2 linked regions of the Allochromatium vinosum DSM 180 genome follow. The protein of the gene in region 2 interacts with the protein of the main gene of each other region in a pairwise test. Links are inferred from orthologs where the notes say so. Each region holds a gene or a part of one and is shown on either strand. Other genes may lie near its edges.

Region 1 (3,965 bases), 1.1 Mb from region 2 along the record:
GTATGGTTCCAGACCTGCGCGGCGTTGTTGAAGATGCCGCCCGAGGACTTCAGGACAATGTCCTCCAGGCTCATGTCGGCGAACTCGGTATCCTGGATCAGGTTGTTGAGATTGGTGACATAGGTCTGATGATGCTTGCCGTAGTGGTACTCGATGGTCTCGGCCGAGATCACCGGCTCCAGGGCGTTCTTCTCATAGGGCAGGGCGGGTAGTTCGTGCGTCATGATCGTCGAGTCTCCTGCGTTTTAGCGTGGGATCTTGGGTTTGGAGGGCTGAGCCGGATCGTTCGCGTGAACGGCATCAGCAGCACGGCCATCCAGGATGAATGCATCGTCACCATGCGGCCGACTCGCCGTTTTTGCAACCATCCCCGCCGGCGATTCGGCTATCCTCTTGGCGATAGTCATCTGATCACCTGGCGGGAGAAGACTTCCAATGTGCGGTATTTGTGGCGAGCTGCGACTCGATGGTGCACCGGCCGATCTGGACGCGATCGGGCACATGATGGCCGAATTGACGCGGCGCGGCCCGGATCATGGCGGCAGCTACAGTGACGGGGCGCTGGCCTTCGGACATCGGCGGCTGGCGATCATCGATCTGTCGGTGCGCTCCAATCAGCCGCTGGTCGACGCCGAACTGGGGCTGGCGCTGGTCTTCAACGGCACCATCTACAACTACCGCGCGTTGCGGCGCGAACTGGAGGCCAAGGGCTATCGCTTCTTTTCCGAGGGCGACAGCGAAGTCATCCTCAAGGCCTGGCACGCCTGGGGGACGGGCTGCGTCGAGCGGCTGCACGGCATGTTCGCCTTCGCCGTCTGGGACGCCGGCCGGCGCTCGCTGTTCCTGGCGCGCGACCGCTTCGGCATCAAACCGCTCTACTGGTCGGAGTCGGGGCGCGTCCTGCGTTTTGCGTCCAATCCACAGGCGCTGCTGGCCGCTGGCGGCGTGGATACGCGGATCGATCCGGTTGCGCTGCACAATCTCTTCACGCTCCATGCCGTGGTTCCGGCCCCGCGCACCATCCTCCAGGGGGTGCGCAAGCTGGCACCTGGGCATTGGTTGTTGATCAAGGCCGATGGCCGTCGCACCGAGCAGGCGTATTGGCGTCTCGCCGCCCGGCGTCCCGAGTCGCCGCTGTCGGAGGGGGAATGGCTGGAGTCCATCCATGCCGCCCTGCGTCACGCGGTCAAGATCCGCAGCGAGGTTGCGGACGTCCCGGTCGGAGTGCTGCTCTCGGGCGGGCTGGACTCCAGTCTGCTGGTGGCCCTGCTCGCCGCGGCCGGAGTCGCGGATCTGCGCACCTTCTCGGTCGGTTTCGAGGACACGCCCGAGGAGGCCGGCAGCGAATTCGAATACTCGGACCTGGTGGTCGAACGCTACGGCACGCGGCACCATAAATTCCTGGTGCCCAACGACCAGGTGCTGACCCGACTGCCCGAGGCGATCGGCGCCATGGCCGAGCCGATGTTCGGTCAGGACGCGGTCGCCTTCTATCTGCTCGCCGAACAGGTCTCGCGCGAGATCAAGGTCGTGCAGTCAGGGCAGGGCGCCGATGAGGTGTTCGGCGGCTATTTCTGGTATCCGCGCATGATGGCCGAGACGACCGGCTCGCCGCTGGAACGCTTTGCCAAGCACTATTTCGACCGCGATCACGACGAATATCTACGGATGATTGGGGCGTCCTGTGCCGGTGAGGACCATACTTCGGCCCTGATCGCCGAGCGTCTGGCCGAGCCGGACGCCGACACCTTCATGGATGCCGTGCTGCGGCTGGATGTGACCACCCTCATCGTCGACGATCCGGTCAAGCGCGTCGACAACATGACCATGGCCTGGGGGCTGGAGGCGCGCGTGCCCTTCCTCGATCACCAGCTCGTCGAACTGGCCGCGCGCTGTCCGCCCGAACTCAAGCTGCGCGAGGGCGGCAAGTATCCGCTCAAGGCGCTCGCTCGCGGGCTGCTGCCGGATGCCGTGATCGACCGGCCCAAGGGCTATTTCCCCATGCCGGCGCTCAAATACGTGCGCGGCCCGTTCCTGGAGATGATGCGCGACGTCCTGACCTCGCGCGCCAGCCGCGAGCGCGGTCTCTATCGCCCAAGCTATCTCGACCAGCTCCTGGCCGCGCCCGACATGCATCACACCCGTATCCAGGGCAACAAGCTCTGGCATCTGGCGCTCTTGGAACTCTGGCTCCAGCGTCACGTCGATTGAGCCGGCACCGCGCGGGAGGATTTGAAAATGCGCCGCCCAGGCCCGACTCTGGGCAGGAGCATCATTCAACGACTATCGAGGAATCCGTGATGGATGTCTTGGAACGCATCGGCGAGCAGGTCAGGAGCAATCCGGTCGTGATCTACATGAAGGGCACGCCGCAGTTTCCGCAGTGCGGTTTCTCCATGCGCGCCGCGCAGGCCCTTCAGCAGTGCGAAGTGCCCTTTGCCTATGTCAACGTCCTGCAAGACCCCGAGATCTTCGAGCATCTGCCGCGCTTTGCCGACTGGCCGACCTTTCCGCAGATCTACATCGACGGTGAGCTGGTGGGCGGCTGTGACATCACGCTCGAACTGCACGCCAGCGGCGAGCTGAAGACGATGATGGAGCAGGCCGTCGCCAAGGCCGACGACGCCTGAGCGACCGTGCTCAAGCCGGCCCCTGGTCCGACCCTGCCACCACCTCGGAATTGCGTTCCCAGTAGCGCTCGGGATCGAGTTCGCGCCAGCGATTGACGACCGCGCAGAACAGCCGCGCGGTCTGCTCGGCGTCATAGGCCGCTGAGTGCGCCTCGCTGTGCTTCCAGTGCAGTCCCGCCGCCCTGGATGCCTTGGCGAGCACGGTCTGACCGAACATCAGTCCGCCGAGCGTGACGGTATCGAAGACGCTGAAGGCATGGAAGGGATTGCGCTTGTAGCCGGTGCGCTCGACGGCGGCCTTGATGAATCCCAGGTCGAAGTGCGCATTGTGTCCGACCAGGATGGCGCGGTTGCAGCCGGTCGACTTCACCGCCTTGCGGATCGGGGTGAGGATGCGTTCGAGTGCATCGTGCTCCGAGATCGCATCACGGAAAGGGTGATGGGGATCGATGCCGTTGAAGGCCAGCGCGCGCGGGTCGAGTTCCGAGCCGACGAAGGGCAGCACGTGGCAGGCGAGCGTCGGCGCGGGTTCGAGCAGACCGTCGGACCGCTGGCGGATGATGACGGCCGCGACCTCCAGCAGGGCGTGGCGCTGGGCATCGAAGCCGGCGGTCTCGACGTCTACCACTACGGGCAGGAAGCCGCGAAAGCGCCGGGCGATGCCGTTGGGGATGTGTTCCTGTTCTCTCATCGCCACAGCATAAGTGCGCGCGCGACGAATGCCAATGCTCTCGGTAGCGGTGAGTCTCCGACACCGCTTCGCGCTGTGGTAGGATTCGGCCAGTCATTGAGGAAATTCGCCAGGTATATGGGTATGGTGATGGGTCGATCATGGACGCGCGCACTGGCTTGGCTGGTGGCGCCAACGCTTTTGCTGGGGTGCGCCTCCAAGCCCGATCGCGAGCTTGATCCGCGCGATCCGCTGGAGCCTTTAAACCGGGCCACCTTCCGCTTCAACATGAATTTCGACAAGGCGCTCGTACAGCCGATCGCCAGGGGTTATCAGAAGGTGACGCCCGAGCCGGTCGATCGCGGCATCACCAACTTCTTCGACAACCTCGCCGATGTCACCTCGGCGGTGAACAACGTCCTGCAGTTCAAGATGTCGCGCGCGGGCAGTGATGTCGGGCGCGTCTTCATCAACTCCACCGTCGGCGTGCTGGGCTTCGTCGACGTGGCCACCAACGTCGGCCTGCCGAGCTACAAGGAAGACTTCGGGCAGACGCTGGGCTACTGGGGCCTGGAGTCGGGCGCCTATCTGGTAACGCCCTTCCTCGGACCGAGTTCCATGCGCGATGCCATCGGTATGGGGGGCGACATCGTCATGGACCCGCT
Region 2 (4,810 bases):
CGGCGGCGAGGACGCCATCCGCGCCTATGCCCAGCGCACCAACCTGCCCGCCTACACCCGCAACACCCTCACCGCCCTGCCCGATCTGATCGACGCCTGTCGCGAATCGCTCGCGCGCGGCTATGCGCTCGACGACGAGGAGGCCGAGATCGATGTCGGATGCATCGGGGTCTTGATCCGCGACGGGACGGGGAATGTCAGCGCGGGGCTGTCGGTGTCGGCGCCGATCGCGCGTCGGCGGCTGGAGTGGATCGAGGCATTGATGGATGCCGGACGCCGCCTTTCGGCTCAGCTCGGCTATCGTGCCGATGGCGAACGGGTCCGTACCGGAGCCTGAGAATTCCTGACGACTGCGCATTGTCATTGGCCGGCCCAACCCGGAGGACGAGAATGTGCGGCCATGAACAAGCCCTACGCACTCCTCCTCGTCGTTACGCTCCTGTCACTGCTGGCCGGATGCGGGCCGTCCGATTCAGGCTCCGGCTCGCATACCGCCATGGCACCCGATGGTCCGGGCATGGCCCTGATCGAGTCCGCCGAACAGGGCGACCTGAGTGCCGTCGAGCAACTCCTGGCCCGCAATCGCCAGCCCAATGTGCGCGACAGTTGTGACTGGACGCCGCTCATGAAGGCCGCGCTCAATGGCCATGCCGCCATCGTCGAGCGTCTGCTCCAGGCCGGCGCTCAGGTCGATGCCATGGACTCGGGCGGCTATACGGCCATGATGCTCGCGGCCTCGAACAACCATGCCGCCATCGTCGAGCGCCTGCTCGACAAGGGCGCCATGGTCGATCATCAGGAGTCGACGATGGGCTGGACGGCCCTGATCTGGGCGGCCAAGCAAGGCCATGTCGCCAGCGTCAAGGCATTGCTCGAACACCAGGCCGACCGGACGCTCAAGGACTTCGAGGGCAAGACCGCCGCCGACTGGGCACGCGAGGGCGGACACGAAGAGATCCTGGCCCTACTGCGCTGAGTCGATCGTCCCGCCACGCAACCGCTTGGGCTAAAACGCCGTCGCGATTATGCTTGGCCCCATGCCAAGCCTCACCGAAAAGCTCAACGCGCACGGATTCGAGTCCAACGACGACTACGAATTCCAGGTGCGCTGCCTGCTCGAAACGCCGACCTCCGGTATCCGCGCCCTGAACATCGAGGGCGACGGCGGACGGCGCAAGACGGCCTTCGCCAACGCCCTCGCCCGCGCGCTCGATTTCCCCCAGATCCTCTACCACGACTTCACCGACACCCATCCGCCGCTGCCGGATGTGATACTGCCGCCGAGTCAGGACGAACTCGGGCGCGAGGAACCGCCGATCGAGCCGTTCGACCGCCTCGTCAGCGAAGCCTGCGCCCTGAGCGAGGGCGATCCGACCGTGCTGGTCCTCGACCAGCTCCAGGCCGCCGACTTCCGCGAGCACATCCGTCTCCACCGTCTGATCAAAGACGGATTCTGGGAGGTGCGCGGCGGCTCCTATTTCGCCAATCCCAACCGGCTGCTGATCGTCCTGATCTCGGAGCAACCGCTCTATCACGCCCTGCGTCAGGAGAGCTTCCGACTCTGGATCGGTCGCCAGTCCGAGCGCCAACTGGTTTATCATCCGGCGGATTTCGGTCTGGGTTCGGATGCCCGGAACGTCTTCGAGGCACTGACCCAGTTGTTCGAGGCGCTCGGGGCGGCGCCGACACGCCGTGAATTCACGCGCCTGCTCGACGATCTGAGGCTCCATGTGCGCACCGTCGAGCATCTGCGCCTGAGTCTCTACGGGCGTCTGGAAGCCATCGAGCGGGAGGCGTTGAGCGATCCGCGTCTCCGCGAGATCCAGCACCGGCTCCTGGAGGCCGCGCGAAGCTGGCTCGTCACCGAGCACATCGAACTGGCGGACGCTCGACCGCCCCCGGACCTGAATCAAGGACAGCGCTGACCGAACCGCGAACGAGACCGAACCGCGAACCGATCCACAACACGGAGATCCCGTAATCATGAGCCGTAAGCAGCGTATCGAGACCCGGATCCAAGAGACCCTCGCGCCCCTGTATCTGGACGTGGTCGACGAAAGCTATATGCACGCCGTCCCACCGGACTCCGAATCCCACTTCAAGCTCCTGGTCGTGAGTGAGACGTTCGCGGATGTCTCGCTGGTCGAGCGCCATCGCCGGCTCAATGAGTTGCTCGCCGATGAGCTCAGCCAGGGACTCCATGCCCTGACCATGCACACCTGGACACCGGAGGAATGGCAGGCCAAGGGCGGTGTACCCGACTCGCCCCCCTGCCAGGGCGGCTCCAGGAACGCCGACGCCTGATCCAGGCGCGCCCACGGCCTTCAGGGCGATGGAGAGGGCGACTCGGCCAGACCGATCTGTGCAATCCGCGCCAGAAAGGCCGCCGGCTCCAGGGCCGGTGCGCACAGATAGCCCTGAAACTCATGGCATCCGGCGTCCAACAAGAACTGACGCTGGATGTCGGTCTCGACCCCCTCGGCGATCACGCGCAGCTTGAGCACACTGGCCAGACCGATCACGGCCGTGGCGATGGCGGTATCGCTCTCGTCGTGCGGAATGTCGCACACGAAGGACCGATCGATCTTGAGCTTGTGGATCGGAAAGCGCTTCAGATAGGCCAGACTGGAGTAGCCGGTACCGAAATCGTCGATCGCCAGCCGCACCCCGAGCGCCACCAGGTTTTCGAGACGGCGCAGGGTTTCCTCGACGTTCTGGATCAGGATGGACTCGGTCAGCTCCAGTTCCAGCCGCCCAGGCGGCAATCCCGTCTCATCCAGCCATTGCGCCAGCAAGTCGATGAAGTTGGCCTGATGGAACTGCGTCGCCGAGACGTTCACCGACAGCGACAGACGGATGCCCTGCGCCTGCCAGTGCGCCCCCTGCCGGATCGCCTCGCGCAACACCCAGCCACCGAGCGCGACGATGAAGCCCGTCTCCTCGGCGATGGGAATGAAGCGTCCGGGCGCGAGTTCGCCCAGATCGGGATCGTTCCAGCGCACCAGGGCCTCGGCCCCGATCACCAGACCGCTGACCAGATCGATCTGCGGCTGGTAGGCAAGCCAGAAATGCCCCTGCTGCAACGCTTCACGCATGGCGTGATCGATCCGCACCCGTTCGAGCAGACCGACATTCATCTGACGCTGATAGAAACAGCAATCGCCCCGACCGTGCTCTTTGACGTGATACATGGCACTGTCGGCATTCTTGATCAGATCGTCGAGTGTCTCGCCATCCTCCGGGTAGAGCGCGATGCCGATACTGCACGAGAGCGAGAACTTCAGGCCATCGAGTTCGAATGGCTGGGCCATGGACTCCAGCAGTCGGCGCGCGACCAGCTCGGCGCCATGCGACTCGACGCGATGCAGCAGCAGCACGAACTCGTCGCCCCCCAGGCGCGCAATGGTGTCGACATGACGCAGACACTGACGGATGCGCTGCGCCACCTCGATCAGCACACGATCGCCGAAGACATGCCCCAGGGAGTCATTGATGTGCTTGAAGCGATCGATGTCGATGAAGAGCACGGCGAAGCGCGTGTTCTCGCGCCGGGCCAGTTCGATGCTGAACTCCAGCCGCTCGGTGAGCCGGAGCCGGTTCGGCAGCCCGGTCAGGGCATCGTTGAAGGCCAGTTGCTCGATACGCTGGCGCGCCTCCACCGTCTCGGACAGATCCTTGACGAACCCGACATAGTGGAAGGGCAGTCCCTCGGTATCCAGCACCCGCATCAGCGAGACCAGACAGGGAAAGGTCGAGCCATCGGCGTGGTGCTGTTCGATCTCGCCCTGCCAGTGACCGCTGCGATCGAGCGCCGCCCGGATGTCCGGATCGAGCGTCTCGTTGGCCCAGAGCCGTAGCGACCGGTCGAGCCGCTGGCCCACGAGTTCGGCGCCGGCAAGACCGGTCATGCGCTCGCCCGCTGGATTCACGGCCACGATCCTGAACTCGGGATCCGTGACGAAGATGGCATCCAGACTGGCCTCGAACACGCGCGCCGCGAGCTTCAGACCCTGCTCGTCGTGCAGGCGCTGGGTGATGTCGCGAAACGCATAGACGCGCCCGATGGGACGCCCGCGCGCGTACTGCGGCAGAGTCACGCGCTCCAGCACGCGCCCCTGGCGCAGCGTCAGCAGATCCGAGGCCTCCAGCAACGGATTCTGAGCGATGGCCTGGAGACGCGCGGCATACCCCTCGGCATCGAGCACCTCGCGCACCATCCAGTCGTGGATTCCGGCATCGTTGCGCTCGGTCAGGAGCGCCGCCGGCAGGCGCCACAACTCGGCGAAGCGCTGATTGAAGCTGCGGATCGCCCCATCGAGATCCGTGACCAGAATGCCATCGGCGCTCGATTCCAGGGTCGCGCGCAATTCGGCGACCAGCTTCTCGAGTTCGCTCTCGACCGCACGCCGCTCGCTCTGGTTGGAGAAACAGGCCAGATAGAGACATCGGCCATCCGGGCAGGACACCCGGCCGACACGCCTCAGGACAGTCACCAGGGTGCCGTCCTGGCGACGCAGCAGCGTCTCGGACAGCAGGGTATCGCCACGTCCGGCGGCCACGTCCTCCCAGAAGAACAGATCTTCGGGCGTGCAGGCCAGTTCACTCATGGAGCGCCCGACCAGGGACGCACGCCCCTGACCGAGCAACTCCTCAGCGGCCCGATTGACGGCCAGCAGACGCTGATCGCTCCCATCGACCAACCACACCGCGTCGATCAGCTCATCGATAAGCGCTTGTGCAAGGTCGATATCTGAAGTCAAGTCGTCACCCTCGGCGTCCTCGCCTGTGGATCTGAGAGGCGTGCTGGCTC

Evidence for each region. Proteins that work in one complex are often made in the same cells at the same time.
Region 1: the proteins of ALVIN_RS04760 (region 2) and grxD interact in binary tests that used the Escherichia coli proteins (3 or more experiments, as listed by UniProt). The link is inferred for Allochromatium vinosum DSM 180 from one-to-one orthologs.

Annotation. Positions count from the first base shown.
Region 1 is NC_013851.1:2,192,416-2,196,380, reverse strand. The notes cover bases 985-3,965. They hold grxD (Grx4 family monothiol glutaredoxin), read left to right. Parts: upstream 985-2,300; coding sequence 2,301-2,630; downstream 2,631-3,965. Other genes in these bases: ALVIN_RS09530 (MlaA family lipoprotein), read left to right, coding at 3,445-3,965; rnt (ribonuclease T), read right to left, coding at 2,641-3,321; ALVIN_RS09545 (N-acetylglutaminylglutamine amidotransferase), read left to right, coding at 985-2,211. In the rest of the region: ALVIN_RS09550 (superoxide dismutase), read right to left, coding at 1-224; more of ALVIN_RS09545, read left to right, coding at 436-984. UniProt on the Escherichia coli protein: Monothiol glutaredoxin involved in the biogenesis of iron-sulfur clusters.
Region 2 is NC_013851.1:1,102,748-1,107,557, reverse strand. What follows is about bases 802-3,643. They hold ALVIN_RS04760 (BolA family protein), read left to right. Parts: upstream 802-1,983; coding sequence 1,984-2,304; downstream 2,305-3,643. Other genes in these bases: ALVIN_RS04755 (sensor domain-containing protein), read right to left, coding at 2,325-3,643; ALVIN_RS04765 (hypothetical protein), read left to right, coding at 1,038-1,925; ALVIN_RS04770 (ankyrin repeat domain-containing protein), read left to right, coding at 802-976. In the rest of the region: ALVIN_RS04775 (IclR family transcriptional regulator), read left to right, coding at 1-337; more of ALVIN_RS04770, read left to right, coding at 401-801; more of ALVIN_RS04755, read right to left, coding at 3,644-4,760; ALVIN_RS04750 (HD-GYP domain-containing protein), read right to left, coding at 4,809-4,810. UniProt on the Escherichia coli protein: Transcriptional regulator that plays an important role in general stress response. Has many effects on cell morphology, cell growth and cell division. Acts by regulating the transcription of many genes, including dacA (PBP-5), dacC (PBP-6), ampC and mreB.